DNA from 3 places in the Streptomyces sp. NPDC007162 genome. Region 3 is predicted to be linked to each of the others. Evidence: riboswitches for the same ligand, from Rfam matches in the RefSeq annotation. Region 3 holds a riboswitch; each other region holds the start of a gene.

Region 1 (7,797 bases), on a different contig from region 3:
GCAGGGCGGCCTCGCCGCGCCTGACGTCGCTGACGGCCGCGCGCAGCTTGCGGTGAAGCGATTCGGCTTCCTTCTTCGCCGCGTCCAGTTCGGCACGCAGCCGGTCCGTCTCGGTACGCGTCAGCTCCCGGGCCCGGTCCAGGTCCTCGCGCAGCCGCTCCAGCTCGGCCCGGCTCTCCTCGCCGGCCCGCTCGGCGTCCGCCCGCTGGGCCTCCTCGCCTGCCGCCGTCACGAGCTTCACCCAGTCGGTCGGGCGCAGTACGTAGGCCGCGGCCGCCACATCGAGCGGGTCCGCGGCCGGGGGCGGGGAGCCGGAGTCCAGGGCGCCGGCCAGTTCCGGCTGGGCCTCTCTCAGCTTCTCCCCGATCCGCTGCCGGAAGAGGGGGTCCGTCTCCAGCGCGGCCGCCATGGCGTTGCCGGCGAACTTGGCCCGGCGATTGGGAGCGAACCGGGCATACTGCCGCAGCTGCGCGGGCAGTTCGCCGACGGTCAGTCCGCCGAACCCGTCCGAGACGATCTGCACGACACGCCGTCGCACGCCGTCGGGCAACGGACGGTCAAGCACCTCGGCGGTGCCGTCGCCCGGCCCCCCGCCTGTGGTCTCCACCATCCGTCACACCCCATCACCTGTGCGGTGCCGCTCCCGGTCTCAGGAGTCGGCGCCCGGCCTGTCCACGAGTTCCACCTGGTCCACCGCGTTGCACCAGCGGCAGCGCACCGACTCGATGGTCTCACTGACCACCTCGCGCTCCTCGACGCTGGGCTCACCGGCCAGGTCCAGGTGCACGTACTCGACGACCTTCGACGAGCGGGTCACGTCGAAGCGCGTGAGATTGCCGCAGAGGGTGCAGCGCCACCGCGTGGAGGCGGTCGGCAGGGGAACCGTCATCGTGGCTTGTTCGCTTCCTTCTAGTGTCCGTGACGCGCCGTCCCGACGCGTGTGGCTCGTAACCCTACGGCCTGGCGGGTACCGGACGCCGCCCTGTCCACGGCGGCGAGGCGATCTGCGTGGTTGCGTCCCGTTACGCCATGCTCTATGTCCATGATCGGCAACTGGAACACGACGGCCGCCCGGACCCTGCGGGGCCTGCGGGGGACATCCGCGCCCATGACGTACGCCCTGATCGCCGTGTGCTGCCTGATCTTCGTTCTCGGGCCCGCCTCCGGCCTCACCACCTCCTACGGCACCGGGGAGGCCCTTGCGGCGGCGCAGCGGGCGTACTTCCGGGGGTGGGGGGTGGTTCCGGCCGATCTGTTCGACGGTCCGGTCGGCGAGGTGCTCACCCCGGCCACGGCACTGTTCATCCACGGCAGCTGGGTGCACCTGCTCGGCAACATGCTCTTCCTCTTCGTCTTCGGGGCGATGACCGAGGAACGGATGGGCCGGGTGGAGTTCACCCTCTTCTACCTCGGCTGCGGCTACCTCGCGCTGCTCGGCTACGCGGCGGCCAACGCCTCGTCCCAGCAGTCCCTGGTGGGGGCGTCCGGGGCGATCTCGGCGGTCCTCGGGGCATTCCTCTACCTGTTCCCCAGCGCCCGCGTGACCAGTCTCCTGCCCTTCCTCTTCTTCCTGCCGCTGCGGTTCCCGGCCTGGGTGGTGCTGCCGTTCTGGGCCGCCCTGCAGTGGCTGGCGCTGGACCGGGCCCCCTCCGGCCCCGGCGTGGCCTACCTCGCCCACCTGGTCGGCTTCGGCCTCGGCTTCGGCTACGCCTGGGTGAGGTATCGCCGTACGACTAAAGTGAGGACCGCCCCAGCTCCGGCTCCCGAGGGAGAGAACCAGCCGTGATCACCGCGATCGTCCTCATCAAGACCAGCGTGGACCGGATCCCCGAGATCGCGGAACAGATCGCCGCGCTGGAGAGCGTCAGCGAGGTCTTCTCCGTCACCGGTACGTACGACCTGATCGCCATGGTCCGGGTGCAGCAGCACGAGGACCTGGCCGAGGTCATCCCGGGCCGGATCAGCAAGATCCAGGGCGTGGAGGCCACGGACACGCACGTCGCGTTCCGCACGTATTCGCAGCACGACCTGGAGGCGGCGTTCGCGATCGGCCTGGACAGCTAGCAGGCGCCGCCGGCTGCGACGCGCCCCGTAGGGGCGCTGATCACACCGCCGGGACGCAGCGGCCGTCCTCCGTGCGGTAGGTCCACTGGGCGCCGTCGGTGACCAGTCGCTTCACGGCGTTCACGAAGCGCTCGACGTGCTCGTCCGGCGTTCCCGCGCCGAAGCTCACCCGGATCGCGTTCAGCGACTTCTCGCCCGGTGCCGCCTCCGGTGCCCCGCACTCGCCCTGGGTCTGGGGATCGGAACCCAGCAGGGTCCTGACCAGGGGGTGGGCGCAGAAGAGGCCGTCGCGGACGCCGATGCCGTACTCGGCGGAGAGGGCGGCGGCGAAGTGGGAGCTGTTCCAGCCCTCCACCACGAAACTGATCACGCCGACGCGCGGGGCGTCGTCGCCGAAGAGGGAGAGCACCCTGACCTCGGGCACCTCGGCGAGGCCCGCGCGGACCTCGGCGATCAGGTGCTGTTCGCGGGCGACCAGGGTGTCCCAGCCCGCCTCGGTCAGAGCCCTGCAGGCGGAGGCGATGGAGTAGGCGCCGATGACGTTGGGCGACCCCGCCTCGTGCCGCGCGGCGCTCTCGTGCCACTGCACGGCCACCGACCCGTCCTCGTGCCGGGTCACCTTGCGGCTGGCGCCGCCGCCCGCGAGGTACGGCTCGGCGGTCCGGAGCCAGTCGGCGCGGCCGGCCAGGACGCCCGAGCCGAAGGGGGCGTACAGCTTGTGGCCGGAGAAGGCGACCCAGTCGACGTCGAGGTCGCGGACCGAGACCGGGTGGTGCGGGGCGAGCTGGGCGGCGTCCAGGACGATCCGGGCGCCGTGCGCGTGCGCGGCGGCGGCCAGCTCGCGCACCGGCCACAGTTCGCCCGTGACGTTGGAGGCGCCGGTGACGCAGACCAGGGCCGGGCCGTACGGGTCACGGTCGGCGAGCGCCTGCTCCAGGGTGGCCACGGCCTGCTGCGGGGTGCGGGGGGCGTCGAGGTAGCTGACCCGGGCGTCCCGCCAGGGCAGCAGGGAGGCGTGGTGCTCGGTCTCGAAGACGAAGACCTGGCAGTCGGCGGGGAGGGCACGGGCCAGGAGGTTCAGGGAGTCCGTGGTCGAGCGGGTGAAGACCAGCTGGTCGTCGGGGCGGCAGTCGAGGAACTCGGCGACGGTCTTCCGGGCGTTCTCGAAGAGGTCCGTGGACAGCTGGGAGAGGTATCCGGCGCCGCGGTGGACGCTGCCGTAGTAGGGCGCGTACGCCGCCACGTCGTCCCAGACCCGCTGGAGGGCGGGGGCGCTGGCCGCGTAGTCGAGCGCGGCGTAACCGACCTCGCCGCCGGTGACGAGCGGAACGGTGACGTCCCGTCCCAGAACGGACAACGGGGCACAAACGGTACGGGCGGAGGCAGTGGTGGAGACAGACATGGGTGAACTCCCGTGAGCGCAGCTGGAATCCGCCGTGCGAGCGGACGCGCTCGAGCGACGGCAGGAAGGAAGAAAGGGGGATGCGGAGGCGGGGCTCTGCGGCCCTATCGCATTCGCTTGCTCACGGAAGGCTCCTCGACGACCAGGACCCCTGGTGTACGAGGGGTCCGCGCTTGCCGTGGACCTCGCTGCCCACGGCCTGGTCCTCACCCGGGGCACCCCGCCACGGACGGAGGGTTGCCGGACAGTCGGCCGGGGCCTCATGACTGTCACTCATGACCTGGGAAAAACGTAGGTGAACTGATCGCGGACGCGCAACTCCTGTCCGGATGACGGGACGGAGCGGTTCCCTCTTTCCTACCGCGACCTACCGCGACGGCGGTCAGCCACGACGGCGGAGCCCGGCGGTGCCGGACTCCGCGCCGCCCCTACTTGTGCGTCGCCGCCGCCCAGCGTTCCAGGGCCCGCTTGGCCGCGCCCGAGTCGATCGACTCCGCGGCCCTGGACATGCCCGCCGAGAGCTGTTCGGCCAGCGTTCCCGGGCCCGGGTCCAGGGCCACCAGCGCCGCCGCCGAGTTGAGCAGCACCGCGTCCCGTACCGGGCCCGTCTCGCCGTCCAGGAGGCGGCGGGCGACCTCCGCGTTGTACGACGGGTCGCCGCCCCGCAGCGCCTCCACGGGGACCAGGTCGATACCGACGTCACGGGGGTCGAAGGTCTCCTCCGTGACCTTGCCGTCGCGGACGGTCCAGACCCGGGACGTGGCGGTCGTCGTCAGCTCGTCGAGGCCGTCGTCGCCACGGAACACCAGGGAGGAGTTGCCGCGTTCCGCGAAGACGCCCGCGACCACGGGGGCCATGCGGGGATCCGCGACGCCGACCGCCTGGGCCCGGACCCGCGCCGGGTTGGTCAGCGGGCCGAGGATGTTGAAGACCGTGCGGATGCCCAACTGGCCGCGGGCCGCGCCCACGTACCTGAGAGCCGGGTGGAACCTGACGGCGAAGCAGAAGGTGATACCGGCCTCCTCGGCGACCTCGGCGACCCGCTGCGGGGTCAGGTCGAGGTTGACGCCCAGCTTCTCCAGGACGTCCGAGGCACCGGAGGCGGAGGAGGCCGCCCGGTTGCCGTGCTTGACGACCTTCGCGCCCGTGCCGGCCACCACCAGCGCGGACATCGTGGAGATGTTCACCGTCTTCGCGCCGTCACCGCCGGTCCCGACGATGTCGACGGTGCGGCCCGGCACCTCGATGACGTTGGCGTGCTCGTACATCGTGCGGACGAGCCCGTTGATCTCGTCGACCGTCTCGCCCTTGGCTCTGAGAGCGACCACGAAGCCCGCGATCTGGGCGTCGGTGGCCTGGCCGCGCATGATCTGGTCCATCGCCCAGGCCGTCGCGTCGGCGCTCTGGTCCTGGCCGTACAGCAGCGCGTTCAGCACCCCGGGCCAGGAACGGCCCGCCGCGGTGTCGCCTCCAGCGGGGGTCACAGCGCTCATAAGGCCGCTCCTGAGTGTCGTACCGGCGGGAAAAACGGTTTCAGAGCTCACCCTATCCAGCCCCGGGCACGGGGAAGGGCCCCCGTCCGGTGTACGGACGGGGGCCCTTCGACCGTGGCGTGGCGACGCCGTCGATCAGTGGTGGCCGTGGCCGCTCGTGATCTCCTTGTACTCCTCGACGCTCGGCTTCGGGATCTGGTTGTCCTCGCCGTAGTAGGCGTTGCTCAGCTTGGCGCGGAGCTTCTCGGACCCCTTGATCTTGCGCTCGACACCGTTCTCGTCCACCGCCGGGCCGACCTGGGCCGGCTCGTACTGGTGGTGGGCCGTGAGGGTGTGCAGTTGCTCCTGCGAGAGCGGCTCGTGGATCTCGATGAACTCACCGTGCGGGAGCCGCTTGATGATGCCGGTCTCGCGACCGTGCAGCACCTTGTCGCGGTCCCGGCGCTGCAGGCCGAGGCAGATCCGCTTGGTGACGATGAACGCGATCACCGGTCCGGCGAAGAAGAAGATCCGGACGAACCAGGTGACGTCGTTGATCGACAGGTGGAAGTGGGTGGCGATCAGGTCGTTGCCACCACCGACCAGACCGACCATGTACACGGTGACCCAGGCGACGCCGAAACCGGTGCGGGTCGGGGCGTTGCGCGGGCGGTCCAGGATGTGGTGCTCGCTCTTGTCGCCGGTGATCCAGGACTCCAGGAACGGGTAGACCGCGATCGCGCCCAGGACCAGACCGAACAGGACCAGCGGGATGAAGACGCCCAGGACCAGGGTGTGGCCCCAGAAGTTGATCTCCCAGCCGGGCATGTAGCGGATCAGACCCTCGGCGAAGCCCATGTACCAGTCGGGCTGGGCGCCGGTGGACACCTGGTCCGGCCGGTAGGGGCCCATGGCCCAGATCGGGTTGATCTGGGTGGTCGCCGCGATGACCGCGATGACACCGAAGACCAGGAAGAAGAAGCCTCCGGCCTTGGCCATGTAGACCGGCAGCAGCGGCATGCCGACGACGTTCTTCTCGCTCTTTCCGGGACCCGCGAACTGCGTGTGCTTGTGGTAGAAGACCAGGATCAGGTGGCCCACCATCAGGCCGAGCATGATGCCCGGCAGCAGCAGGATGTGGATCGAGTAGAACCGGGCGACGAAGTCGTGGCCGGGGAACTCGCCGCCGAAGAGGAAGAACGAGATGTACGAGCCGACGATCGGCATCGACAGGATCGCGCCCTCGGTGAAGCGCACACCGGTGCCGGAGAGCAGGTCGTCCGGGAGCGAGTAACCGGTGAAACCGGTGAACATGCCGAGGACGAACAGCAGGAAGCCGAACAGCCAGTTGATCTCACGCGGCTTGCGGAACGCGCCGGTGAAGAACACGCGCATCATGTGCACGAACATGCCGGCGAGGAAGATCAGCGCGGCCCAGTGGTGGATCTGCCGGATGAGCAGACCACCGCGCACGTCGAAGGAGATGTGCAGGGTCGAGTTGAACGCCTCGGACATCAGCTGGCCCTGGAGCGGGACGTAGCTGCCGTGGTACTCCACCTCGTTCATCGACGGGTGGAAGAACAGCGTCAGGTACACACCCGTCAGGATGATGATGATGAAGCTGTACATGCACACTTCGCCCAACATGAACGACCAGTGGTCGGGGAAGATCTTGCGCATGTTGGACTTGGCGAGGGAGTAGATCCCGAGCCGTCCGTCGGCCCAGTCGGCGACACGCTCGCCGGCCGGTGCCTTCCCGCGGGCGCGGGACTGTGAGTTCTCTGAAGTGCTCATCCGCGCTCCCAGAATGCAGGACCGACGGGCTCCTCGAAGTCGCCGAGCGCCTGGAGGTAGCCCTCCTCGCTCACACCGATGCGCAGCTGCGGCAGGGCGTGACCGGCCGGGCCGAAGATCACTCGGGCACCGTCGGAGAGGTCGAAGGTGGACTGGTGGCACGGGCAGAGCACGTGGTGGGTCTGCTGCTCGTACAGCGAGATCGGGCAACCGACGTGGGTGCAGATCTTCGAGTAGGCGACGATCCCCTCGTGCGACCACTCGAGCTCGCGCTTGTCCTTGATGTTGTCCGGCTGCAGCCGGATGATCATCAGGGCCGCCTTCGCCATGACGTTCTGGAAGTCCTCCTGGTCCTCCTCGACGCCTTCGGGCTTGGCGAAGGTCAGCGAACCGACGGCGACGTCGGAGGGCCGCAGCGGCTCGTTGGTGTTCATGTTGACGAGCAGCTTGCCCTTCGACCACGCCGTGTGGCGCAGCGAGGTGCCCGGCAGCGGGCCGAGGTCGCGCAGCAGCACGACACCGGAGAGCGGGACCAGGGTCAGCGCGCCGAACATCGTGTTGCGGATCAGCTTGCGACGGCCGAGCGCCGACTCCTTGGCGCCCTGCCGGAAGTCCTCGTGGACCTTGGCGCGGACCTCGGGAGAGGCCTCGATCGGGTGCCGGTCGTCGGCGACCTCCACGTCGGACATGAGGGTGCGGGCCCAGTGGACCGCGCCCGCGCCGATGCAGAACAGCGCCGTACCGAGGGTCATGCCCAGCGCGAAGTTCAGCGCGCTGATGTGACCGAGCGGGAAGACGAAGATCGACTTGTCGTGCGGGATCGTCACGTACGAGGCGATGAAGCCGACGGTGGCCAGCATCGAGATCGTGAACAGCAGGGCCACGACGCGCTCGGACCGCTTGGCGGCGCGCTCGTCGATGTCCTGGATCCGGTGCTCGTGGGGCGGCAGACCCGGGTCCGCGAACGGATCCCTCTCGTCCGCCACGCTCACGGCGCCGTGCGCGTGGTCCTGCTCAGCGGGCAGGTTCTCTTCTGGAATGTCTTGGCTACTCATGACTTCTTGG
Region 2 (7,797 bases), on a different contig from region 3:
AGCGCCGAGAAAGCCGTACGCCCTGGCCGGCCGCCCTGCTCTCCTCCCCTCTGCTCACCTCCCGGCTGCACATCGACCTGCTCCGGGTGTGCAGCGCCATCAGCCGCACCGGTTGACCGCGCCGCGTCCTGCGAGGCCCGGCCCGACCGCGCGCGCCTTCCGTGGCCGGGCTCGACTGCGCGCGCCTTCCGTGGCCGGGCTCGACTGCGCGCGCCTTCCGTGGCCGGGCCCACCGCGTGCTCCGCCGCCCCGGCGCCACCCCCGCGCTCCGTAGCCGCCCTGATCCCCCCGGACCCCTGCCGTGAACACCCGCAGTGAACAACCGCCGTGAACACCCGCAGTGACCACCCGCGCTCAGCCGCCCGGGCCGAGCGCCCGCCCACCGATGAACGCTTCCGCCGCGCGTACGTCCACGCGGCCGTACCCGGGGAGACGCATGTCCATCACTCCGCTCACCGCCCTGCCGTCCGTCCGCACCGCCCCCGCCTTCCGGGGGCGCATCGGACGGGACGCGCGCAGCGGGCACTACGCCGTGCCGGGCCGCTACCGGCTCCACCTCGCCACCGCCTGTCCCGACGGCCTGCGCATCGCCGTCGGCCACAGTCTGCTGGCCCTGGACGGCTGTTGTCCGGTCACCTTCCTGCCCGCGGTACCGGACTGTCCCGACGGCAGCCACACGGCACTGCGCCCGCTCTACGAGACCAGCGCCCACCGTTACTCGGGACCGGCCCTGGCGCCGGTGCTGAGCGACGACTGGTCGGGCCGGATCGTCTCCACCCACAGCCGGGACATCCTGCGCGACCTCGACCGCCACTTCGGTGACGGTGTCACGCGCCTGTACCCGAGCGGTGCCGAGGCCGAGATCGAGGCCGTCGAGCGGTTGTGCGCCGAGGACGTCGAGCAGGCCGCGCAGCGCGCCGGGCGGGAGGGCGGCGACCCGCGGGCGCTGCGGACCCTGCTCGCCGCACTGGGCGAGCTGGAACAGCGGCTGACCGGAGTCGAGTTCCTGGTCGGTGGTCGACTGACCGCTGCCGACGTCGAGTTGTGGGTGACCCTGGTGCAACTCGACACCGTGCACCGCAACCACCTGGACGCCTCCGCCGTGCACCGCATCGCCGACCACCCGGTGCTGTGGGCCTGTGCGCGGCGGCTTGCCGCGCACCCGGCCTTCGGCGCCCACCTCGACCTCGACGGCATCGCCCGCCGACACCACGGCCGTTGCCAGGGCCTGGAAGCCGCCGGCGCGGCCGTCCAGATCCTGGACTGGGCCGGGCATGCGGCAGACGCTTCCCGCAGGTGAGAGCGGCCCGAACCGTTCCGCCAACTGGACAGGCGTTGACAATTGTTCGGGCGGCTGCCTAACTTGCGGACCAGAACGGTCAAGAGCGTCAGCATCAAGCCCTGGCTGGCTGACCGGCAACCCTCGCACCGCGGTGGGGTGCCCCAGGTGACGACCCGACCGAATGACGACGTTCGGTAAGCGCGCGGCCCACGGGCCACCAAGCGACAGGTGACGGACATGTACGCAGCTTCCAGCACGGCCCCGCGCCGCGCTCAGGGCTGCGTACAGCCGTACCCGAGCCCGCTCGTCGCCGACCGTGCCGTCGACCTGCTCCGTGTCAACAGCGCCCTGTGTAGCGCGTGTACCGCACCGGGCTGTGCCCGCTGCCGGGTCTGACCAGGTTCAGCCCAGTCCCGCAGCTTCGTGCCGCAGCGTTCCTGACGAAAGCACCGGCCGTCCGGTGTGACGCCGTCCGCCCAGCCTCCGTGTCCCGCGCGCCCCCGCGCCCCGTGCCGTGCCCGAACACGGCGCGGTGCCGCGTGCCCGGCCGTGGGATCCGGGGTGTCCGACTCCGCCGGAGCCCGCCATGAGTGAACCCCCAGGCGCCACCCTCGCCCCCGAGGTGCCGTCCGCCGCCGACGAACCGTCAGAACCGCTCACAGCGCAGCGCGTTCTCCCGCTGCGCAGGCCAGGACGGTGGATCGCCACCGCCGTCGTCCTGGTCCTGGTCGCCCAGTTCGTCCACGGACTGGTGATCAACCCCTTCTACCAGTGGGACCGTTGGGGATACTGGTTCCTGCGGCCGACCATTCTCGACGGGCTGGTCATCACCCTCGAAGTCACCGCCTACAGCGCGGTGCTGGGTCTCCTCGGAGGCATCCTGCTGGCCCTGGCCCGGCTCTCGAAGAGCCCGGTGCTGCGCGCGGTCAGCTGGACCTACGTGTGGGCGCTGCGCTCCATACCGCTCATCGTCGTCCTGCTCTTCCTGTACAACTTCAGCGCCCTGTACAAGACGTTGAGCGTCGGCGTCCCCTTCGGGCCGGCCTTCTTCTCCTTCGACGAGTCCAAGCTCGCCACCGACATGGTCATCGCCGTCATCGGCCTCAGCCTCAACGAGGCGGCCTACGCGGCCGAGGTGGTCCGCGGCGGCATCCTCTCGGTGGACCAGGGCCAGCACGAGGCGGCCGCCGCGCTGGGACTGCCCAAGGGCTACCAGTTCCGGAGAATCGTCTTCCCGCAGGCGCTCAGGTCGATCATCCCGAACTACGTCAACCAGCTCATCGGTCTCATCAAGAGCACCTCGCTGGTCTTCTACGTCTCGCTGCTCGACCTCTTCGGCACCGCGCAGAGCATGGGCTCCACCTACCCCGGCGACATCGTGCCGCTGCTGCTGGTGGTCACCGTCTGGTACCTGATCCTCACCAGCGTCGTCTCCGTGATCCAGTTCTACGTCGAGCGGTACTACGCCCGGGGCGCCACCCGCTCCCTGCCGCCGACCCCCTTGCAGAGACTGCGGGACGGCCTCACCGACCTGCGCGCCCGCATCCGCCGGGAGGCCGCCGTATGAGCATCACCGACACCCTTCAGACGGCCCCCGCCGCCCTGGAGATCCACGACGTCCACAAGTGGTACGGCGCCCACCGCGTCCTCGACGGCGTCGACCTGACCATCCGCCCCGGCGAGGTCACCGTCATCCTCGGCCCGTCCGGCTCCGGCAAGTCCACGCTCCTCAGGGTCATCAACCACCTGGAGAAGCCCGAGATCGGCTACGTCAGCATCAACGACGAACTGATCGGGGTGAAACGGCAGGGCGAGAGACTCAAGGAGCTGAGCGAGCGCGCCATCCTCGCCCAGCGCGGCCGGATCGGCTTCGTCTTCCAGAACTTCAACCTCTTCCCGCACCTGACCGTGCTGGACAACGTGGCCGCCGCCCCCGTCGCCACCGGGAAGCTGACCAAGCCCGAGGCGCAGGCACTGGCCAAGGAACTGCTCGAACGCGTCGGCCTCGGCGAACGCGTCGGCGCCTACCCGCGGCAGCTGTCCGGCGGGCAGCAGCAGCGCGTCGCCATCGCCCGCGCCCTCGCCCTGCGCCCCGGCGTCATCCTCTTCGACGAGCCCACCTCCGCCCTCGACCCCGAGCTGGTGGGGGAGGTCCTCTCCGTCATCAAGGACCTGGCCACGAGCGGCACCACCCTCGTCATCGTCACCCACGAGATCGGCTTCGCCCGCGAGATCGCCGACCGGGTGGTCTTCATCGACGGCGGCAGGATCGTCGAGCAGGGCCCGCCCTCCGAGGTCCTCGACAAGCCGCGGCACGAGCGGACCAGGGACTTCCTCAGCAAGGTCCTCTGAACCGCCGCACCCCAGACCTCCCCCCACGCCCTCACCCTCATCACCGGCACCGACAAGGAACGGCCATGTCTACCCACTTCACCCGACGCAGCCTGATCAGAGGCATCACCGCGGCCACCGCCGTCGCCTCCCTCGCCACCGGGCTCGCCGCCTGCGGGGGCGACAGCGACGCGGCCACCACCACCGACGGCGCCAAGGCCGGGGAGGTCGTCGTCGGACGGGTCTCCAACGGCGCCGCCACCCAGACCACCATCAAGGTCGCCGAGGTCAGGTCCATCAGCGCGGAACTGCCCGCGGCCGTCCGCAAGAGCGGCAGGCTCGTGATCGGCGAGGGCGCCCTGCCCGCCGGGTTCCCGCCGCTGGCGTACGTCGGCAGCGACCAGAAGACCCTCACCGGCTCCGAACCCGACCTCGGCCGCCTGGTCGCCGCGGTCTTCGGGCTCCAGCCGGAGATCAAGAACTTCACCTGGGAGAACATGTTCGTCGGCATCGACAGCGGCAAGGTCGACGTGGCCCTCTCCAACATCACCGACACCGAGGAACGCAAGAAGAAGTACGAGTTCGCCTCCTACCGGCAGGACAACCTCGCCTTCATCGTGCCGAAGAAGAGCACCTGGAACTTCGACGGCAACTACGAGAACCTCGCCGGCAGGACGATCGCCGTCGGCTCCGGCACCAACCAGGAGAAGATCCTCCTGGAGTGGCAGGCGAAGCTGGCCAAGGAGGGCAAGAAGCTCACCGTCAAGTACTTCCAGGACAGCACCAGCACCTTCCTGGCGCTGAACAGCGGGAAGATCGACGCCTCCTTCGGGCCCAACCCCGGCTTCGCCTACCACAACAAGCAGACGGCGAACACGCCCGACGCCACCCGCACCGCGGGTACGTACTCGGGCGCCGGCGCCGGCCTCCAGGGCCTGATCGCGGCCACCGCGAAGAAGGACAGCGGCCTCGCCAAGCCCCTCGCGGACGCCATCAACTACCTGATCGAGCACGGCCAGTACGCCCAGTGGCTCAAGGCCTACAACCTCTCCGACGAGGCCGTCGCCAAGTCCGAGGTCAACCCGCCCGGACTGCCGCTCGACAACTCGTGACCGCCCGCACCAGCACGCCCGTCCGCTCACCGGGAAGGACTCCGCCTCCGTGACCGCCCAGACCGACCTCCACGGAGGCTCAGTCCCCCTCGTGCCCGACACCACACCGCTCGACAACGCCGTCTGGTCCGCTCTCACCGGCCCGCACGCCCACCTCGCGGTGAGGGTCGGCGCAGCCGCCCGCTACCCCGACGACGTCTACGCCTACGCGGCCCTCGCCGACGCCGCCGACCCGGCCGCCTGGGCCGACCTGCTCACGCTCGTCGGCCCCGGAACGACCGTGAAGATCAAGCCGGTCGAGCAGGCACCGCCCGGCTGGGAGGTGGTCGGCGGCGGGCTGGGCGTCCAGTTCGTGGACACCGCGCTGCGGGCCGAGCCCGACCCGGAGGCGGTACGGCTCGGACCGCACGACGTGCCCGAGATGCTGGACCTGGTCGCTCGCACCGAGCCCGGCCCGTTCTGCACCCGGACCGTCCGGATGGGCCGCTACCTCGGCATCCGGCACCGGGGCCGGCTGATCGCCATGGCGGGGGAGAGGCTGCGGCTGCCCGGATGGACCGAGATCAGCGCCGTCTGCACCGACCCGGACCACCGGGGCCGGGGCCTGGCCACCCGGCTGGTCCGCGCGGTCGCCGCGGGCATCCGGGAGCGCGGCGAGACCCCGTTCCTGCACGCGGCCCCGGACAACGCGACGGCCATCCGGCTCTACGAGTCGATCGGCTTCACCGAGCGCCTGCGCGGCCGCACCCTGCTGCTGCGCAGCCCGGGAACATGCGCGGACGTCCCGCTGTTGTGAGTCACGACGAGATGCACGCGAAACAGGGCGAGGAGGTGCGGGACATGACACGTGTCGTCAGTCCCAGTCGCCGTACCGTCCTGCACGCCCGGCCGCACATCGACCTGCTGCGCGTGGCCGGCGCGCTCTGTTGCTCCTGACTTTCCTCCGCCGCGCCGCTCCGTCCGGCGCGCCCTCTTACGGACCTCAGGAAGGCACCACTGTGTCCTCGAATCCCGCTTCCCACCTGCACCTCGCCGTCGCCCTCGACGGCACCGGCTGGCACCCCGCCTCCTGGCGCGAGCCGGTCGCCCGCCCCCGTGAGCTGTTCACCGCCGGATACTGGGCCGACCTGGTCGCCGAGGCCGAGCGCGGTCTCATCGACTTCGTCACCATCGAGGACGGTCTGGGCCTGCAGTCCTCCCACCACGGCGAGCCGGACGGTCGCACCGACCAGGTCCGCGGCCGCCTCGACGCCGTGCTCATCGCCTCCCGGATCGCTCCGCTCAGCCGGCACATCGGCCTGGTACCGACGGTCGTCACCACCCACACCGAGCCGTTCCACATCTCCAAGGCGATCGCCACCCTCGACTACGTCAGCACCGGCCGCGCGGGGCTGCGGGTGCAGATCTCCGCCCGCCCGAACGAGGCGGACCACTTCGGCCGCCGTACCTTCCCGCCCCTCGACCCGGCGGAACCGGCCTCCCCGGCCGGTCAGGAGCGGCTCGCCGAACACTTCGACGAGGCCGCCGACCACGTCGAGGTGGTGCGCCGCCTCTGGGACAGCTGGGAGGACGACGCCGAGATCCGGGACGCCGCCACCGGCCGCTTCATCGACCGGGACAAGCTGCACTACATCGACTTCGAGGGCGGGAAGTTCAGCGTCAAGGGTCCCTCCATCACCCCGCGCCCGCCCCAGGGCCAGCCGCTGGTCACCGCCCTCGGCCACCAGACCGTGCCCTACCGGCTGATCGCCCGCCAGGCCGACGTCGGCTACACCACCCCGCGCGACGCCGCCGGCGCCCGCGCCGTCCTCGCCGAGATCCGCGCCGAGCAGGAGGCCGCCGGCCGGGCCGCCGACACCGTGCACGTCTTCGGTGACCTCGTCGTCTTCCTGGACGACGACGCGGCCGCGGCCGCCGCCCGCAAGGACCGCCTCGACGCCCTCGACGGCGGCGCGTACACCAGCGACGCGCGGATCTTCACCGGGACGGCGGCCGAACTCGCCGACCTCCTGGAGGAGTTCGCCGCCGCGGGCCTCACCGGCTTCCGGCTCCGCCCCGCCGTCCTCGGCCACGACCTGCCGCGCATCACCCAGGACCTGGTCCCCGAACTCCAGCGCCGCGGCCGCTTCCGCACCGCCTACGAGGCCGACACCCTGCGCGGCCTGCTCGGGCTCGCCCGCCCCGCCAACCGCTACGCCGCTGCCACCGCCTGAGCCGGAAGGACCGCACCCCTCATGAGCAAGCCGCTGAAGCAGATCCACCTGGCCGCCCACTTCCCCGGGGTCAACAACACCACGGTGTGGAGCGACCCGGCCGCCGGCAGCCACATCGAGTTCAGCTCCTTCGCGCACTTCGCGAGGACCGCCGAACGAGCCAAGTTCGACTTCCTGTTCCTCGCGGAGGGTCTGCGCCTGCGCGAACAGGGCGGCAAGATATACGACCTGGACGTCGTCGGCCGCCCCGACACCTTCACGATCCTCGCCGCGCTGGCCGCCGTCACCGAGCACCTGGGCCTGACCGGCACCATCAACTCCACCTTCAACGAGCCCTACGAGGTGGCCCGCCAGTTCGCCAGCCTCGACCACCTCTCCGGCGGCCGGGCCGCCTGGAACGTGGTCACCTCCTGGGACGCCTTCACCGGTGAGAACTTCCGCCGCGGCGGCTTCCTGCCGCAGGACGAGCGCTACTCCCGCGCCAAGGAGTTCCTCGCCACCGCGAACGAGCTCTTCGACTCCTGGCGCGGCGACGAGATCCTCGCCGACCAGGCCACCGGCGCCTTCCTCAGCGACGCCAAGGCCGGCTCCTTCGCCCACCAGGGCCCGCAGTTCGACATCCACGGCCAGTTCAACGTGCCGCGCTCCCCGCAGGGCCGCCCGGTGATCTTCCAGGCCGGCGAGTCCGACGAGGGCCGCGAGTTCGCCGCGTCCGGCGCCGACGCGATCTTCAGCCGGTACGCCACCCTCGAAGCCGGGCAGGCCTTCTACACCGACGTCAAGTCCCGCCTCGCCAAGTACGGCCGGAACCCCGGCGACCTGCTGATCCTGCCCGCCGCCAGCTTCGTCCTCGGCGACA
Region 3 (7,797 bases):
CTTCCTCGTGTGTGCCGTTTCAGGCGGTGACGCGAACCATGTCGGCCTGCGGGCCCTTCTGACCCTGCGAGATCTCGAACTCGACCCGCTGGCCCTCTTCCAGGGTGCGGTAGCCGTCCATCTGGATCGCGCTGTAGTGGACGAACACGTCCGCACCACCGTCGACCGCGATGAAGCCGTACCCCTTCTCCGCGTTGAACCATTTGACGGTGCCCTGAGCCATGCCTAACTCCCCTATTACTGGCCCTTGCACAGATCCACACTTCGCGGATCCGGGTCAGACCTCACCCCCCATTGGTTGGGGGCGTGCGCCGGAACGCGTCGACCGCGGCTGAATGTATCTGTCCAACTGCCGTCTGCAACAGGTCAATCGGACGAGAATTCTGGGCGGGAAGGGTCCGGAATGTAGCGAGAATTCGGCTGAATTCAGGGCAAGTCGGGCCCCATAAAAGCCACGAAAGCCGCATATGACCCACACACTTTGGCTACTTCTTGGCAGGCCCGCGGTATCCAATAACAGGGCCCGCGCCCCGGTGATCGGGACCGTGTTCCCCAACTGTACCGCGCTCAACCACACAGAATTGCCCCCTCCGCTTCTCTTGCGGAGGGGGCAATCCCATTCACGATCGGTGATGTCTGTTACCGAAGGTAATGTTCGGTCATTCGGCCATCACGTCAGGCAGGTCAGCGGCTCAGCCGCCGGCGACGGCCGGGATGATGGAGACGCCGGCACCGTCCGGCGTGACCGTCTCCAGACCCTGCTCGAATCGCACGTCGTCGTCATTGACGTACACATTGACGAACCGGCGCAGCTTGCCCTGGTCGTCGAGAACGCGGGCGGCGATCCCGGTGTGGTTCTTTTCCAGGTCCGCGATGACCTCGCCGAGATTGGCGCCTTCCGCGGCGACCTCGGCCCGGCCGCCGGTGTAGGTACGCAGGATGGTGGGGATGCGAACGGTGACGCTCACTGTTTAAACCTCCGGTCCGGGCAACGCCCTGCTTTTTCTGCCATCGACTCAGGCGAGCCCGGCCTCGTGGAAAGACTCGAGATTCGGGCGGATGGTCGCGGTGAGTCCCGTACCCGCGACCGCGTCCAGCGTCTTCAGTCCGTCACCCGTGTTGAGTACGACGACCGACTTCGTCGGATCGATGAGCCCGTTCTCGATGAGCTTCCTGGTGACTCCGACCGTCACTCCGCCCGCGGTCTCCGCGAAGATGCCCTCGGTCCGCGCGAGCAGCTTGATGGCGTCGACGACCTGCTCGTCCGTCACGTCCTCCACCGCGCCGCCGGTGCGCCGGGCGATGTCGAGGACGTACGGGCCGTCCGCCGGGTTGCCGATGGCGAGGGACTTGGCGATGGTGTTCGGCTTCTGCGGCCGGACCACGTCGTGACCCGCCTTGTACGCGGTGGACACCGGCGAGCAGCCCTCCGCCTGCGCACCGAAGATCTTGTACGGCCTGTCCTCGACGAGCCCGAGCCTGATCAGCTCCTGCAGCCCCTTGTCGATCTTCGTGAGCTGGGAGCCGGACGCGATCGGGACGACCAGCTGGTCCGGGAGCCGCCAGCCGAGCTGCTCGCAGATCTCGTACGCGAGGGTCTTGGAGCCCTCGGCGTAGTACGGCCGCAGGTTGACGTTGACGAAGCCCCAGCCCTCGCCGGCCGGGTCGCCGATCAGCTCGGAGCAGAAACGGTTCACGTCGTCGTAGTTGCCCTCGATGCCGACGAGCTCGCCGCCGTAGATCGCGGCCATGACGACCTTGCCCTGCTCCAGGTCGTGCGGGATGAACACGCAGGAGCGGAAGCCGGCCCGGGCCGCGGCCGCGCCGACGGCGCCGGCCAGGTTGCCGGTGGAGGAGCAGGAGAGCGTGGTGTAGCCGAAGGCGCGGGCGGCCTCGACGGCCTGGGCGACGACCCGGTCCTTGAAGGAGTGCGTCGGGTTGCCCGAGTCGTCCTTCACGTACAGCCCGCCGGTGACGCCGAGCTCCTTGGCCAGGTTGTCGGCCTGGACGAGCTTGGTCCAGCCCGGGTTGATGTTCGGCTTGGTCGCCACGTCCGCGGGGACGGGCAGCAGCGGCGCGTAGCGCCAGATGTTCGCGGGTCCCGCCTCGATCCGCTTGCGGAGCTCCTCGGTGTCGTAGGCCGAGAAGTCGTACGCGATCTCCAGCGGGCCGAAACACTCCTCGCAGGCGAACACCGGGCCGAGCGGCACGCGGTGACCGCACTCCCGGCAGGACAGCGCCGTGGCGGGGCCGAGGTCTACCGTCTTCGGGGAATCGGTTGCAACAGTCTGCGCAGCCATGTGAGGGGAGGCCCTTTCTCCTCATCTTCCTCACGACGCATCTCGCCGTGAGACGGATTTGGCACCTTCCCTAGCCGGGAGCCTCACCACGACGACGTGGAAAGACCGGCTGGAGGGTTGCCGGGGCTTCATCGGGCCGTATCCCTCTGCCCCTCTGGATGAGCGGTATTCGGTTGTCAACGCAGGGTGACACCAGGACATGCGATGGTCACCCGCGTTGTTCAAGACTGTAACCGAAGGCCAGGACAGTTGAGATAGTCGTCCGTACCGCGAGATGGATCACACCCCGCAGTGTGACCGTGACAGTGAGGAGCCGCTGACTGTGCTGGAAGAAGTCGAGCGCTGGCTGGCCACCCGCTCCTGGTCCGTGACCGACCGTCCGCTGCACCGGATACTCGCCGCCAAGCAGCGCACCGGTCAGTCCGTCTCCGTCGTGCTGCCCGCGCTCAACGAGGAGGAGACGGTCGGCGACATCGTCGCGGTCATCCGTCACGACCTGATGCGGCAGACGCCGCTCGTCGACGAGATCGTGGTCGTCGACTCCGGCTCCACCGACCGTACGGCGGAGGTGGCCGCGGCGGCGGGCGCCCGGGTCGTCCACCGGGACACGATCCTCCCCCGCATCCCCGCCGTCCCCGGCAAGGGCGAGGTCCTGTGGCGCTCGCTGCTCGTCACCACCGGGGACGTCATCTGCTTCGTCGACGCCGACCTGAAGGACTTCTCCTCCGACTTCGTCACCGGCATCGTCGGCCCGCTGCTCACCGAACCGGACGTGCACCTGGTCAAGGCGATGTACGACCGCCCGCTCGCCGGCGCGACGGGCCAGGGCGGCCGGGTCACCGAGCTGATGGCCCGCCCCCTGCTGAACATGCACTGGCCGCAGCTGGCCGGGTTCGTGCAGCCGCTCGGCGGCGAGTACGCGGCCCGCCGCACCCTGCTGGAACAGCTCCCCTTCCCGGTCGGCTACGGCGTGGAGCTGGGCATGCTGGTGGACGCCCTGCACCTGGTCGGCCTGGACGCGCTCGCCCAGGTGGACGTCGGGGTGCGCAAGCACCGCCACCAGGACGGCCAGGCCCTCGGCCGGATGTCCGCCGCGATCTACCGCACGGCCCAGCTGCGGCTGGCCCGCGGCCACCTGATCCGCCCGTCCCTGACCCAGTTCGAACGGGGCGAGGACGGCTTCGAACCCCGCACCTACTCCGTGGACACGGAGGAACGCCCGCCCATGGTGGAGATCGCGGAGTACGCCGAGCGCCGGGTGGCGTGACCTGGTACACGTTCGCGCGTCGGGCGTGGCCGTACGTTTGAGCGTTTACGAGCCGGGCTAGGTTGAGGCGTATGGCTTCCCCCATGGCTTCCACCGGCAGTGCAGAGGTGCTGGTCGCGTCGAACCGCGGCCCGGTTTCGTACGAGGTTCGCCCTGACGACAAGGACGGCGCGCTCCGTGCCAAACGGGGCGGCGGCGGGCTGGTCTCGGGGCTCTCGGCCATCGGGCCGGACGCGAACGCGGTGTGGGTGTGCGCGGCGCTGAGCGACGGTGACCGCGAGGCGGTCCGGCGGGCCGGGGGCGGCCTGCTGCCGGCGGCGGACACCGGGGGCCAGCGGGTCCGGATGCTCGACATCGACCCGGACGTGTTCTCCGACGCGTACAACGGCATCGCGAACTCGGTGCTGTGGTTCGTCCACCACATGCTCTACCAGACCCCGCTGGAACCGGTCTTCGACGCGGAGTTCCGGCGGCAGTGGGAGTCGTACCGGGCCTACAACCACGCGTTCGCCGAGGCGCTGGCCGAGGAGGCGGGCGACGGCGCGGTGGTGGTCATCCAGGACTACCACCTGGCGCTCGCGCCCCGGATGCTGCGGCAGCTGCGCCCCGACCTGCGGATCGGCCACTTCTCGCACACCCCGTGGGCACCGCCGGACTACTTCCGGCTCCTCCCCGACGACATCGCGGCGGAGCTGCTGAGCGGCATCCTCGGCGCCGACCACGCGGCGTTCCTGACCCGGCGCTGGGCGGACGCGTTCGTGGCCTGCTGTCACACGGTGCTGGGCCCGGGGATCCCCTCCTCGTCGGACACCCGGATCGGGGTGCACGGGCTGGGCGCCGACGCGGACTTCCTGCGCAAGCGCGCGCACGAGCGGGACGTGGACGAGCGGATGGCGGCCCTCCGGGAGGAGATCGGGGAGGGCCGCAGGACGATCGTCCGGGTCGACCGGACCGAGCTGTCGAAGAACATCGTGCGCGGGCTGCTCGCCTACCGGCAGCTGCTCGACGACCGTCCCGAGTGGCGGGAGCGGGTGGTGCACGTCGCGTTCGCCTACCCCTCGCGGCAGGACCTCGCCGTCTACCGGGACTACACGGCCGAGGTGCAGCGGGTCGCGGACGAGATCAACTCCGCGTACGGGACGGCGGGCTGGACGCCGGTGGTGCTGCACGTCAAGGACGACTTCGCGCGGTCGCTGGCGGCGTACCGGCTGGCCGACGTGGCCCTGGTGAACCCCATCCGGGACGGCATGAACCTGGTCGCGAAGGAGATCCCGGTGGTGTCGGACGAGGGGTGCGCGCTGGTGCTCTCGCGGGAGGCGGGGGCGTACGAGGAGCTGGGCGAGGACGCGGTGGGGGTGAATCCCTACGACATCGGGGGGACGGCGGACGCGTTGGCGCGGGCGCTGGCCATGCCGGTGGGGGAGCGGGCGGAGCGGTGCAAGCGGTTGGCTGCCGCGGCGACCGCGTTGCCTCCTGCGGCTTGGTTCCTCGAGCAGTTGGGGGCGTTGGGCGGGTAGTTCGTCGAGTGCGGGCTGTGGGGGCTTGTCGCGCAGTTCCTCCCCCAGCCTTCGGCCGGGGGTGCCCCCAGCGCCCCTTATGGGGCGCTCACCTGAGCCAAGTTGTTCAGTAGCCGTACTACTCCCTCCGGGCCGTTCACCACCAGGTCGGCTCGGTCGGCCAGGTCGGTGACCTCCTCGCTGCCGCTGCACACCAGGAGGCCCGGGACGCCCTCCTCGCGGAGTTTCTGCACCGCGGCGAAGGCCGGGATGTCGCCCAGGTCGTCGCCCGCGTAGAGGACCGCGCCCGCGCCGATCTCCTTCGCGAACTCGCGGAGCGCCACCCCCTTGTCCATGCCCGGGGGGCGGAGTTCCAGGACCAGGCGGCCCGGTTCGACGATCAGGGCGTGCCGGGTGGCCAGGTCGGTGAGGGGGGCGCGGAGGGCTTCGAAGGTGGCCTGGGGGTCGTCGGCCCGGCGGGTGTGGACGGCCACCGCGAACCCCTTCTCCTCGACCCAGGTGCCGTGCGCGGCGCCGACGCGGTCGAGGAGGGCGGGGAGTTCGGCGCGGACGGCCGCGATGCCGGGGTGCGGGGGCGGGGCGGTGAGCTCGCCGGTGGCCGCGTCCCAGCGTTCGGCGCCATAGTGGCCGAGGACGACCAGGTGTTCCAGGCCGGGGACCGCGGCGAAGCCGCCGTGGCGGACGGCGACCTCGGCCGGGCGGCCGGTGATGACGGCGACGGCGGCCACCTTCGGCGCGAGGGCCGAGAGGGCCGCCGCGGCGTCCGGGTGGGCCCGCGCCTGCTCCGGGTCGGCGACGATCGGCGCGAGCGTCCCGTCGAAGTCGAGCCCGACGAGGGCGGTGCGGGGCTGCGCGAGCAGTGCTTCGAGTCCTTCGCGACCGGCGGGCGTGCGCGGCGTCGGGAGGGGTTCCGTGGCGTGGGGGTCCGTGCTGTGGTTGCCCATACGGCTGACAGTATCCGAGCACCCTCGTTTCAAGCGTCCCGAAGATCCGCTACGACGGTCAGCGCTCCCCCCGTCGCGCCTCCCGCACTCTGCGCAGCCGGTTGACCGTCACCGGGTCGTGGGCCAGTGCCCGCTCGTCGTCGAGGAGGGCGTTGAGGAGCTGGTAGTAGCGCACCGGCGCCAGGTCCAGCTCCTCCCGTATCGCCCGTTCCTTCGCGCCGGGGCTCGGGAAGCCCCGGCGTTCCAGGGCGAGGATCGTCAGCTCGCGTGCGCCCAGTTCTTGCCGGTCCATGCCGAGAACCGTACGCGCTCAGCCGGTCGCGGCCGCCGTACGGCTGTCCGCGAGGGCCGCCTCGGCCTGGATCTGCGTGAGCACGCTGGTCGGGTTGCCGGACGGGCTGACCGCCGCACCGATCTGCTTCTTGATGTCGGCGCTGACGGCCGCCCAGGACGTCTTGCCCGCCGGGTACAGCTCGGAGGTCGGCAGCTGTTCGAGGAAGGGGCGCAGCTGCTTGTCCTGGGCCTGGCCGGAGTCGGTCATCGTCTGGGACGCGGACGTGGTCACGGGCAGCAGACCGTACTCGCGGGAGAAGTCGAGGACGTTCTTCTCGCTGTAGACGTAGTTCAGGAAGTCGCCGACCTGCTTGGCGTGGCCGTTCTGCCTGAACGCCGCCATCCAGTCGGTGACGCCCATGGAGGCGGTGGGGGTGGTCTGGCCGGAGCGGGCCGGCATGGCGACCATGCCGAACTTCACGCCCTTCTTCTCGGCCTGCTTGATCAGGGTGGGGTGCCCGTTGACCATGCCGACCTGGCCGTTCGCGAACGCGGCGAACGCGGTCGCGCGGTTCAGCCTGCCGGGGGCGGTCGGGCCGGTCAGCCCCTTGCCGACCAGTTCGTCCTTGAGCCAGGTGAGGGTGTCGATGTTCTGCGAGGAGTCGATCGTGTACGTGCCGGTGTCGTCGGTGTAGCCGCTGCCCCCGCTGAGCAGCCACTGCATCGTCTCCGCCTGCGCCTCCTCGGGGCCGAGCGGCAGCGCGTACGGGTACTTCACGCCGCGTGCCTTGAGCGCCTCGGCGTCGGCCGCCAGTTGCGTCCAGGTGGTGGGCGGGGTGAGGCCGGCGTCGGAGAAGAGCGTCTTGTTGTAGAAGAGGACGCGCGTGGACGCGGCGAAGGGGATGCCGTACTGCGCGTGGTTCCACTGGCCCGCCTCGGCGAGCTGGGACGGGAAGTCGGCCTGCACCGGGATGGAGAGCAGGTCGCCGGCCTCGTAGAGCTTCCCTGCGGCCGCGTAGTCGGCGTACGCGCCGATCTGGGCCAGGTCGGGGGCCTTGTCGGCGGCGACCATGTCCTTGACCTTGCGGTCGACGTCGTTCCACGAGTAGACGGTGACGTCGATCTTCACGCCGGAGTGCTCGGCCTCGTACGCGGCGGCCAGCTTGTCCCAGTACTTCTGGGAGCTGTTGGCGGCGGAGTCCCCGTAGTCCGCGGCGACGAGTCTGAGGGTGACGTCCGAGGATCCGGTCGTCCCACAGCCACCGAGGACCGCCGTCATGCCCAGAGCGGACACCACCGCGGTCATTCCTGCCTTACGCCGCCGCACCTGTACTACCTCGATCTAACTGTCTCGCCGTTCAATATGTGGACCCATAAGGTCTACACCACGTAAGTGGACTAGACCTCTTGCGGGTCGACGGGCCACACTGTCCTCGTGAGACATGTCATCGCCCTGGACGTGGGCGGCACCGGAATGAAGGCCGCGCTGGTCGGCC

The links. A riboswitch is a leader RNA that binds a small molecule or an ion and turns the genes downstream of it on or off. The one in region 3 is predicted to bind S-adenosylmethionine.
Region 1: it holds a riboswitch for S-adenosylmethionine, as region 3 does, so the genes downstream of both, ABZ646_RS11325 (aminotransferase class V-fold PLP-dependent enzyme) here and thrC (threonine synthase) in region 3, are expected to answer to the same signal.
Region 2: it holds a riboswitch for S-adenosylmethionine, as region 3 does, so the genes downstream of both, ABZ646_RS25780 (amino acid ABC transporter permease) here and thrC (threonine synthase) in region 3, are expected to answer to the same signal.

What each region holds. Positions count from the first base shown of each region.
Region 1 covers NZ_JBEYFC010000068.1:17,507-25,303, forward strand. Annotated here, with positions in the region: gene ABZ646_RS11305 (NYN domain-containing protein) at 1-610, opposite strand, end outside; gene ABZ646_RS11310 (hypothetical protein) at 650-889, opposite strand; gene ABZ646_RS11315 (rhomboid family intramembrane serine protease) at 1,043-1,786, shown strand; gene ABZ646_RS11320 (Lrp/AsnC ligand binding domain-containing protein) at 1,783-2,064, shown strand; gene ABZ646_RS11325 (aminotransferase class V-fold PLP-dependent enzyme) at 2,105-3,466, opposite strand; SAM riboswitch class IV at 3,631-3,747, opposite strand; gene trpD (anthranilate phosphoribosyltransferase) at 3,895-4,959, opposite strand; gene ABZ646_RS11335 (cytochrome bc complex cytochrome b subunit) at 5,095-6,732, opposite strand; gene ABZ646_RS11340 (Rieske 2Fe-2S domain-containing protein) at 6,729-7,787, opposite strand; gene ABZ646_RS11345 (cytochrome c) at 7,784-7,797, opposite strand, start outside.
Region 2 covers NZ_JBEYFC010000237.1:3,333-11,129, reverse strand. Annotated here, with positions in the region: gene ABZ646_RS25790 (hypothetical protein) at 1-116, shown strand, start outside; gene ABZ646_RS25785 (glutathione S-transferase C-terminal domain-containing protein) at 437-1,300, shown strand; SAM riboswitch class IV at 1,378-1,489, shown strand; gene ABZ646_RS25780 (amino acid ABC transporter permease) at 1,869-2,849, shown strand; gene ABZ646_RS25775 (amino acid ABC transporter ATP-binding protein) at 2,846-3,634, shown strand; gene ABZ646_RS25770 (transporter substrate-binding domain-containing protein) at 3,700-4,725, shown strand; gene ABZ646_RS25765 (GNAT family N-acetyltransferase) at 4,775-5,521, shown strand; gene ABZ646_RS25760 (putative leader peptide) at 5,566-5,661, shown strand; gene ABZ646_RS25755 (LLM class flavin-dependent oxidoreductase) at 5,724-6,938, shown strand; gene ABZ646_RS25750 (NtaA/DmoA family FMN-dependent monooxygenase) at 6,960-7,797, shown strand, end outside.
Region 3 covers NZ_JBEYFC010000003.1:37,347-45,143, forward strand. Annotated here, with positions in the region: gene ABZ646_RS00800 (cold-shock protein) at 20-223, opposite strand; gene ABZ646_RS00805 (MoaD/ThiS family protein) at 693-968, opposite strand; gene thrC (threonine synthase) at 1,017-2,300, opposite strand; SAM riboswitch class I at 2,319-2,465, opposite strand; gene ABZ646_RS00815 (glucosyl-3-phosphoglycerate synthase) at 2,623-3,567, shown strand; gene ABZ646_RS00820 (trehalose-6-phosphate synthase) at 3,651-5,084, shown strand; gene otsB (trehalose-phosphatase) at 5,162-6,028, opposite strand; gene ABZ646_RS00830 (DUF3263 domain-containing protein) at 6,087-6,320, opposite strand; gene ABZ646_RS00835 (extracellular solute-binding protein) at 6,339-7,607, opposite strand; gene ABZ646_RS00840 (ROK family protein) at 7,737-7,797, shown strand, end outside.